DNA from 3 places in the Micromonospora sp. NPDC051227 genome. Region 2 is predicted to be linked to each of the others. Evidence: riboswitches for the same ligand, from Rfam matches in the RefSeq annotation. Region 2 holds a riboswitch; each other region holds the start of a gene.
The links. Region 2 has a riboswitch for cyclic di-AMP ahead of ACIA47_RS25570 (coiled-coil domain-containing protein). Riboswitches for the same ligand answer to the same signal wherever they lie in the genome.
Positions count from the first base shown of each region.

Region 1: another riboswitch for cyclic di-AMP. It lies ahead of ACIA47_RS30360 (transglycosylase family protein); the one in region 2 lies ahead of ACIA47_RS25570 (coiled-coil domain-containing protein).
Region 3: another riboswitch for cyclic di-AMP. It lies ahead of ACIA47_RS07750 (hypothetical protein); the one in region 2 lies ahead of ACIA47_RS25570 (coiled-coil domain-containing protein).

Region 1 covers NZ_JBITET010000019.1:47,599-50,629, forward strand. Annotated here, with positions in the region: gene ACIA47_RS30355 (hypothetical protein) at 1-401, shown strand, start outside; gene ACIA47_RS30360 (transglycosylase family protein) at 391-1,059, opposite strand; cyclic di-AMP (ydaO/yuaA leader) riboswitch at 1,059-1,232, opposite strand; gene htpG (molecular chaperone HtpG) at 2,113-3,031, opposite strand, start outside.
Region 2 covers NZ_JBITET010000012.1:108,471-111,501, reverse strand. Annotated here, with positions in the region: gene ACIA47_RS25575 (hypothetical protein) at 26-535, opposite strand; gene ACIA47_RS25570 (coiled-coil domain-containing protein) at 677-1,741, opposite strand; cyclic di-AMP (ydaO/yuaA leader) riboswitch at 1,747-1,878, opposite strand; gene ACIA47_RS25565 (cation diffusion facilitator family transporter) at 1,998-2,915, opposite strand; gene ACIA47_RS25560 (HelD family protein) at 3,022-3,031, opposite strand, start outside.
Region 3 covers NZ_JBITET010000002.1:781,615-784,645, reverse strand. Annotated here, with positions in the region: gene ACIA47_RS07755 (carbonic anhydrase) at 1-355, shown strand, start outside; gene ACIA47_RS07750 (hypothetical protein) at 412-1,431, opposite strand; cyclic di-AMP (ydaO/yuaA leader) riboswitch at 1,436-1,566, opposite strand; gene ACIA47_RS07745 (YibE/F family protein) at 1,733-3,031, opposite strand, start outside.

The DNA of each region.
Region 1 (3,031 bases), on a different contig from region 2:
GGCAGTTGGCGATCGACGTGCTGAGCGCACACGAGCCGGACGACGAGGGGCAGTGCCGCAACCTCCAGTGCGCCGGGCAGTCCTGGCCGTGCGCGGCCCGCACCGGCGCCGAGCACTCGCTGAGGCTGGCCCGCAGCACACCCGACTCGGTCAAGAGGACCACCGACGGCGACGACAGTGACGACGTGGGCGCGGGCCGTCCCGGGGAGCCCGCGGTGCCAGCCTCCCCTGGGGCTGGAACGCTGGCCCGGCAGCGTCGCATCGAGGGCCGAAGGCGTCCGCCTCGGCGGCGTGACGGCGGCCCCGCACGAGGCACGGGCACCCGGGCTGACAGCACGACACACACGAACGCTCGGCCGGTGACCCGGCCGAGCGTTCGTGTGTCATCCGTCAGAGGCTGAGCCGCTGACCCGGAAAGATCAGACCCGGGTCTGCTCCGACCAACTGCCGGTTGTCCTCGTACAGGGCCTGCCAGCCGCCGGCCACCCGCTGGTCGGCAGCGATCTCGGACAGGGTGTCGCCCGACTTGACCAGGTACGTCTGGCCGCCCGCCACCGGCGCGGTGCGCTGGTGGTCACGGGTCGCCGGCTGCTCGGCACGCGACGACCGCTCCTGCGGCCTGGTGGGCTTCGCGGTCGACGTCGTCGACTTCTCGGTGGATCTGGTCGACGGCTTCGCGGTGGGCTTGGTCGCGGAGCCACCCTTCTTGCCGCAGGTCGGCCACGCGCCGATGCCCTGCCCGTCGAGCACCTTCTCGGCAATGGCGATCTGCTCGCCACGGCTGGCCAGGTCGGCGCGGGCGGCGTACTTCTTGCCGCCGTAACCGGCCCAGGTGCTCTGCGAGAACTGAAGCCCGCCGTAGTACCCGTTACCAGTGTTGATCTTCCAGTTGCCGCCGGACTCGCACTTGGCGATCGCGTCCCAGTTGACGGCGGCCTGCGCCGGGGCGGCCGGCCCGAAGAGGGCGACGGCGCCGGTGACCGCGCCAACGGCAAGGGTGCCGACGGCGACGCGGCGGGTGGTGACCCGTCGATGACGGGGGGTGTAGACAGACGTCATGTGAGCTTCCTCCACGCCGGCGAGGTGAGCTGTCGGGTTCGGGCCGAGGAGCCCGGCCGCGCGGTGGCGGCTTCACCCCGAGGTGACATGCACCGAGGAACGTGTGGGTCCCCCGCTCCTGCCCGGGTGACTGGGTTCCGACGACCGGGGGCAGGATTTGGCGTTGCCGGCCGTGGTGTCCGCAATGGCGAACCCGACCGACGTTAGGCACGGTCGGTGACGGTCGCCCACCCCCTGTGAACTTCTTCACCGGGCCACGCGGGGCGGGTCCCGCAGCGGTTGCGGGCGATCGACGTCTGTGCAGTGACCATCGTGGACCGTTTCCGATCAGGTCGGCACAGCAGGCGTGGCGAACACGGCCACGGCCCGGCCTGACAGTTCGATTCAGGCGGTCGCCTGATATCTGCGGAGCGCAGCTTCGGCGAGCTGGTCCAGGTATCTGTCACCACCGGGTTTGTTGCCCTCCTCCTGAATGACCACCAGAGTGGTTCCGATCCGGACGAGGACGCTGTCGCATTCCAGCGTGTCAGCACCGTACGTCGCGCTGCACCTGACGCGAAGACTGTCATCGCCCAACCGCGGCCCTGGTGCCACTGCGAAGCGACGGCTACCGCCCTGGCTGGACGACGCGACGGTGGGACAACGGCCGATCAAGGTTCGCAGGTCGGCCATTGCTCGTCGTGCACCGTCATCGGCGTATGTCCTGAGGACTTCGGTCCCCACCCACAGGTCATCCGGGCCCGCGTCATAGCTGAGGGTGGCCGCGGCCATCGCTGACGGAGTCCCGGTCAACCGCCTCGCTGACAACAGCGGGGTCATGCTGCCCGAGCAGGCGTCTGAGCGTTGCGGCCGAGCCTGTCGCCTGCGCCGCGGAGGGGATCGCTTCGCCCGCTGACCGATCCGCTGTACGAGCCGGTGAGGAACCGCACGCGGTCACCGTACAGACGGCCACCACAGCAGCTGACGTACGCAGCACCATCCTGAGCACCGACGGACTCCACCCTCTCGTGCGGGACGCGTCACGCTAGCAGCGGGCGAGCGATCCCCCTACGCCTACAGCGTGCGGGCCAGCCGGTCGGCGAGCGTCCGGGTGAAGCGGGCCGGGTCGGTCAGCTCACCGCCCTCGGCGAGCACCGCCAGGCCGTAGAGCAGCTCGGCGGTCTCGGTCAGGGTGGCGGTGTCGCTGCCCTGCTCGTGGGCCTTGCGCAGCCCGGACACCAGCGGGTGACCAGGGTTGATCTCCAGGATCCGCTTGGTCGTGGGGATCTCGTGCCCCATCGCCCGGTACATCTTCTCCAGGGTCGGAGTGAGGTCGTGGGCGTCGCCGACGACGCAGGCCGGTGAGGTGGTCAGCCGCGACGACAGGCGGACCTCCCGGACGCTGTCGGTGAGGGTGGTCCCCAGCCAGTCGAGCAGCCCGGCGAACTCCTGTCGCTGCTGCTCGCGCTCGGCCTCGGCCTGCTGCTTCTCCTCGTCGGTGTCCAGGTCGATCTCGCCCTTGGCGATCGAGCGCAGTGGCCGGCCGTCGTACGTGCCGACCCGCTCGACCCACACCTCGTCGACCTGGTCGGTGAGGAGCAGCACCTCGTGCCCCTTGGCCCGGAACGCCTCCAGGTGCGGGGAGTTCTCGATGGCGGCCCGGGACTCGCCGGTGGCGTACCAGATGTCGCTCTGGCCGTCCTTCATCCGCGACACGTAGCCGGCCAGGTCGGTGGGCTCGGCCGGGTCGTTGGTGGAGGCCACCGACAGGATGTCCAGCAGGGTGTCCCGGTTGTCGGTGTCGTCGATCAGCCCTTCCTTGACCACCGCGCCGAACTCGGTCCAGAAGGTGCGGTAGCGCTCGGCGTGGTTGGCCTTGAGGTCCTTGACCGTGGCGAGGACCTTCTTGACCAGGCGGCGACGGACGATCTGGATCTGCCGGTCCTGCTGGAGGATCTCCCGGGAGATGTTCAGCGACAGGTCGTGCGCATCG
Region 2 (3,031 bases):
TGCCCGCGTCCAGCGGCCGCGGCCCCTAGATCGTGGTTGCGGCGCGATCGCGGCTCGTGCGGGCGGGGCGGGAGGCGGGACGCCGGCCCCACGGCTTGTAGGTGGACAGCACCGTCGCGATGATCATCAGGCTGGTCGACACCGCTGGCGCGATGACCAGGTCGGCGCGATCCCGTGCGGGCAGGGCGGCGCCGACCGCTCCCGCGTGACGCAGGTTCGGGGTGAGCAGGAACAGCACCAGCCCGACCATCACCGTGGTGAGCACGAGCTTGACCAGCACCCAGCGGTGGCGCAGCAGGCCCCACGGGGTGAGTAGCGAGCTGGCGACTCCGATCAGCCAGACCAGGACGCTCAGCGGCGCGAACAGCACCGTGCCGACCAGGGCCGTTACCGGATAGACCACCGCCGGGTCGGCACCCCGCTGCACGGCGATGCCGAGGGTGAGCAGCACCAGGTCGGCGCCGAGCCAGCCGAGCGAGGTGACGAGGTGCAGGGTGAGCAGAGCCTTGCGGGTGGTGGGTCGGATCCGAGGCATACCGCGATGCTGCCCGCCGACCGCGGCCGGGTCGTCCGACGAGCGACGACATCAGGGGTACGCCCGGCGACGTAGCCCGGCCCCGGACGCACGTGATGCCTGCGAGCCATCAAACGACTCACAGGCATCACGACGCGTGGGTCAGTAGACCGACAGGTGTACGTGGTTCGTGTGGTCGGTCGACGGGGTGCCCTGCGCCCCGCTGTACGACTTCCACCCGCTGCTGGGCAGCCAGATCTGCCTGTACCAGATCACGTAGAGCACGGCGAGCCGGTCCGCGTTGCGGATGAAGTACGCGGCCAGGTTGTTGCCGTACGTCTTGTCGCCGCCGGTCGCGTTACCGCCGAAGCCGCCCTTCTGCGCCGCGAAGTCGCAGGCCCGGCCCTTCGGGTGTTCACCGGAGCCGCTGGGGCGGTGGCACGAGACGTACCGGGTGAATCCCGCGGCCTTGGCCTGGTTGAGCGCGTGCAGGGTGCGGGGGGTGATGCAGCCGTTGGCCGGGGTGGGGTCGTTGACGCTGCACGACTCGGAGGGCCAGGAGCCGTCGGAGTTGCGCGGCGCGGCCGTCGCGTTGGCGCTGGAGGTGCCCCGGTTGGAGCCGGTGTCGGCGGTGGTCTGCGGTTTGGGTGCCGTGGCCACGGTCAGGGCCCGTTCGGCCTGCTCCTTGCGCTTGGCCATCACCGCGACCTGCTTGCGCTGTTCGGTGATCTCGCCGTCCAGGGCGACCCTGGTGCGGTTGGCCTTGTCCTTGCTGTTCAGCAGGTCGCGCAGCACCCGGTCCTCGTTGGCCGCCACCGCGTCCAGCGCGGCCGCCCGGTCCATGAAGCCTTCCGGGGTGTTGCTGTTGAGCAGCGCCGACATCGCGCCGAGTCGACCGGTGCGGTAGGCGACTTCGGCGATTTCTCCGACCTTGCCGTTGCGCTGGTTGATCTCGACCTCGATGGTCTTCAGCTGGGTGGCGAGCTGCTTCTGCCGTTGCACGGAGGTGTCCAGGGCGCGCTTCGCGTCCAGGTAGCCCTTGCTGGCCGCCTCGAGTTGGGCCCGCAACGCCGGGGTGCCGCCCTCCTCGTCGGAGTCGGGTGCGGCGGCCCGCAGGCCGGTCGGGGGAGCGGCCGAGGCGGTGCCGGCCGGAAGCGCGACGCCGAGGGCGAACATCGCGACGATCAGGGCCGCCAGTCGGGCGGCGGGTGGTCGTGCTGGTGCCACTGCGCATGTCCTTCCGTCAGCCGCCGACCGGGTTAGCTGACGGGTTCGGGACGGAAGATCCCTACCGCTGACGCGGATACACCCCAGGAACATGGTTCCCCGGTTCGCCCAGTTGGGCGATTAGGCGGCGACCGCCACCGGCGCCGGGAGGGCGCCGCCTGGTGGAGGCCGGGACCGAGCCTACCGGTGCAGGTGGGGCGGCTGCAGCCAATGTGACGGACGGTGCGTGCGTTCACCACGGAAAATTACGGCTCCGTCACCATTCGATGGAGCCACAGGCTCCAGAAGCGGCGCCGGGCTCGATCTGCAACGTCGCGTGCTCGATGCGAAAGTCGTCATGCAGGGCCGTACGCGCCGCGGTGAGCACCGCGCCGACCTCCGCGCCGGGTGCCATGGTCAGGTGAGCGGAGGCCACCTCCATGCCCGAGGTGAGCGTCCAGACGTGCAGGTCGTGCACCTCGACGACCCCGGGGACGGCGGCGAGCCGGTCGTGCACGGCCGTCACCTGGAGGTGCTCCGGGGCGGCCTGCACCAGGATGCGGATGGCGGCGCGGGCCAGCCGCCAGGTGCGCGGCAGGATGAACACGCCGATGGCGACCGCGACCAGGGGGTCGGCCCACCACCAGTCGGTGACGGTGATGAGCAGCGCCGCGCCGATGACGCCGAGCGAGCCGAGCAGGTCACCGAGCACCTCCAGGTAGGCGCCCTGGAGGTTGATGCTCTCCCGGGCCCCGGCGCGCAGCAGCGCGAAGGCGGCGATGTTCGCGAGCAGGCCGAGCACGGCCACCGCGAGCATCGGGCCGGCGATGACCTGGTGTGGGTCGCCGAAACGGCGGATCGCCTCGATCACCACGTAGATCGCGACGCCGGAGAGCAGGACGGCGTTGGCCAGCGCGGCGAGCACCTCGAGCCGGTAGAGCCCGAAGGTGCGCTGCGGGTCGCCGGTGGCCCGCCGGGTCGCCGTGATGGCGGCGAGCGCCATCCCGATGCCGAGCACGTCGGTGAACATGTGCCCGGCGTCGGAGAGCAGGGCGAGCGAGCCGGTGTGCAGGGCGGCCACCGCCTCGACCACCATCAGGGTGGCGAGCAGCCCGAATGCCGCCCAGAGTCGACCTCGGTGCTGGTGTGCGGCATTGGCGACGGACCCATGGTGGTGGTCATGACCTGCGCCCACGAAAACCACCTTCCGCCGCTGGTCGGGACCCGGTCAAATGTATGCTCACATCGCTATGTGTGCAAGTGTGCGGGGCAGCGCCTTCGCTGGCGGCAGTCCGCACACGTCAGCCGGTC
Region 3 (3,031 bases), on a different contig from region 2:
TGCGGTGCAGGCCGCCCGGGAGTCCGCCGCGACCGGTACCGCTCCGAGTGGCCATCTGGGCGCGGTGGTCGACGCCGTGCTGCCCAGCCTGCGCCGGGCCGAGGCCGAGGGCGTGGACGACATCGACGGCATCGTCGACATCCACATCGCCCAGACCGTCGAGACGTTGCTCGGGCAGTCGCCCGTGCTCGCCGGCGAGGTGGCGCGGGGACGGTGCGCGGTGGTGGGGGTGTCCTACCGGCTGGCCGCCGGAGCGGTGCGCCCGGTGGCCGCCGTACCGGCCGGCCTCGCGACGTTGGAGACCCCGGCCGGATCGCCCGAGTCGATCGACCCGGCCACGCCTGCCACCGTCTGACGCGACGAGGGCCGCTCCGCGTCACGCGGAACGGCCCTCGACGGGGGGTGTGCGGGTCAGAGCAGCGACATGTGGACGTGGTCGGTGTGGTTCGACGGCCCGCTGTACGAACTCCAGCCAGTGGCCGGGAACCAGATCTGCCGGTTCCAGATCACGTAGTAGATGCCGAGCCGGTCGGCGTTACGGATGAGGAACGCGGCGACGTTGTTGCCGTACGTCCGGGTGTCGTTGTTGTGCCACGGGGAGAACCCGCTCTTCTGTAGCGACCAGTCGCAGGCGCGGCCCTTCGGGTGCTCCCACGGCCCACCGGGGCGGTAGCAGCCGACGAACCGGTTGAAGCCGGCCGCCTTGACCTCCTTGTACGCGTGCAGCGTGCGCGGCGTGATGCAGCCGGACGTGGTGGGGTCGTTCTCGCTGCACGACTGGGGCTTCCAGTCACCGTCGGCCGTGCGACCCGGGCCGATCTTCGCGACCTTGGAGGTGGCATCCACCAGACCGCCGGTGAAACCCTTGCCACCGACGAGGGAGAGCGCCTTGTCGGCCTCGCTCTTGCGCTTCGCCATCAGGGCGGTCTGCTTCTGCTGCTCGCGGACCTCGGTGTCGAGGGCCAGCTTGGCCTGCTCGGCGCGGGCCTTCACCTCGTTGACCTCGGAGAGCTTCTTCTCGTTGACCATGTTCATCTCGTCGAGCATCCCGGCGCGCCGGACGAACGAGTCGGGCGCTTCGCTCTCCAGCAGCATCGCGACCGCACCGATCCGGCCGGTCCGGTACGCCTGGGCGGCGATCTGCCCGACCTGCGGGGCCAACGCGTCCAGGTCGGCCTTGGCCCGGTCGACCTCCGCGGCCAACTCGCTCTGCCGCTTCTTGGATTTGTCCAGCTTGGACTTTGCGGCGGAGTAGTCGCGGTTGGCCTGCTCGATGACGTCGTTGAGCAGCTTGGGCTCGCCGTCCTCCTCGTGCCCGGAGGGTGTGGGGTTCGTCGGGGCGGCGTGCGCTGGGAGCGGCCCGGCGAGCACTGTCAGTGCGGCGATCACGGCCACCACGGGTGTCATCCAGCGGCGTAGGGGTGCCGTCACAATGTTCCCTTCCGTCGACCGCCGACCGGGTTAGCTGACGGGTTCGGGGCGGAAGTGGCCCCTACCGCTGACGCGGATTCACCCCAGGCACCTGGGTCCCCGGCTCGCCGGTTGGCGATTGGGCGGTGGCACCGCAGGCGCCGCTTCGCGCCTTCATCGGTAACCGGCAGCGAGGTTACCCGAGAGTCGACCGGGTGAGCTACGCCTGGATGCCGACCAAAAGCGTCATTTCGCCATAGCGTTGAGTGACCAGTGACGCGGTTCTCAGGGTGGATGCCCGATCTGGTCACGCTGAGGAGTGTCACCATGCCGTATCCGTGCTCCTGTTCGACTCCGGCCACCGGTCGGTGGCCTCGGATGGGGGTGCGGTCCGCGTCCGGTACGGCTCGTCGGAGCCGGCGGTTCGCGGTGAGCTGAGTGCGGCCAGTGCCTCGCTGCGGTCCGGCTCGGGCCGGGGCGCGGCAGCGTCGGTGGACGCCGTGGCAGCGGTACGCCCGGCGGCGGTCACCACAGCGGCCAACCCGGTGGTCAGCGGCACGGCGGCGATCAGACCGAGGGTGGCGACCGCGCTGCGAACGATCTCCTGCGCGAGGAACTCACTGGTGAGGATCTGCCCGATCGGCCGCGAGTCGGCGGTGAGCAGGAGCAGCAGGGGCAGTGACGCGCCCGCGTACGCCAGCACGATGGTGTTGACAGTGGAGGCGATGTGCGCGCGGCCGACCCGGGTGGCCGCCCGGTACAGCTGCAACCGGGTCAGCCCGGGGTTCGCGTTGGCCAGTTCGGTGACGGTGGCCGCCTGGGTGACCGTCACGTCGTCGAGCACCCCGAGCGATCCGATGATGATCCCGGCGAGCAGCAGACCGTGCAGGTCCACGTCGCCCTGGAACATCGACAGGGTGGTGGCGTCTTCGCTGCCGAAGCCGGTGAGGTGGGTCGCGGCCGTGGCGATGGTGGCGAGCACGCCGGTCAGCACCAGGCTGCCCAGGGTGCCGAGCACCGCGACCGAGGTCTGTGCGGTGACCCCGTGGGTCAGATAGAGCACCACGAACATGATCAGGGCCGCGCCGACCACCGCCACCAGCAGCGGTGACCTGCCGGCGCTGATGCCCGGCAGCACGAAGGTGAGCAGGATGGCGAAGCTGGCGGCCAGTCCGGCGAGCGCGGCCAGGCCTCGCCACCGACCGAACGCGACGATGGCGGCAGCGAAGACCACTGCCAGCCACACCATCGGCGTGCCGCGTTGGTGCTCGGCGATGTTCCAGTTGCTGGTGGTTGGATCGGTCGGGTCGGCCAGCTCGACCAGGATGACCTCGTCGCCGACCTCGACCCGGGGTGCGCCGGGCCCGTCGGGCACCGGTGTCCTTACCTGCTGGCCGGCGGTCGGCCCGTCGTCCACCCGGACGTCGACAGTGCCGCACCGCCCGTCGCCGACCCTCGGTGTGCCCTCGGGGACCGACGGCACCGGCGGGCACGGCTCGCTCACCACCCGGGTGACAGTGCCGGGGTAGCGCGGCACGTCCGCACCACCATCGGTCTGCGGTGACCCGCCGCGCGGCCAGAGCAGCACCGCGGCCAGCACTGTGGCGACGAAGAGGGGTAC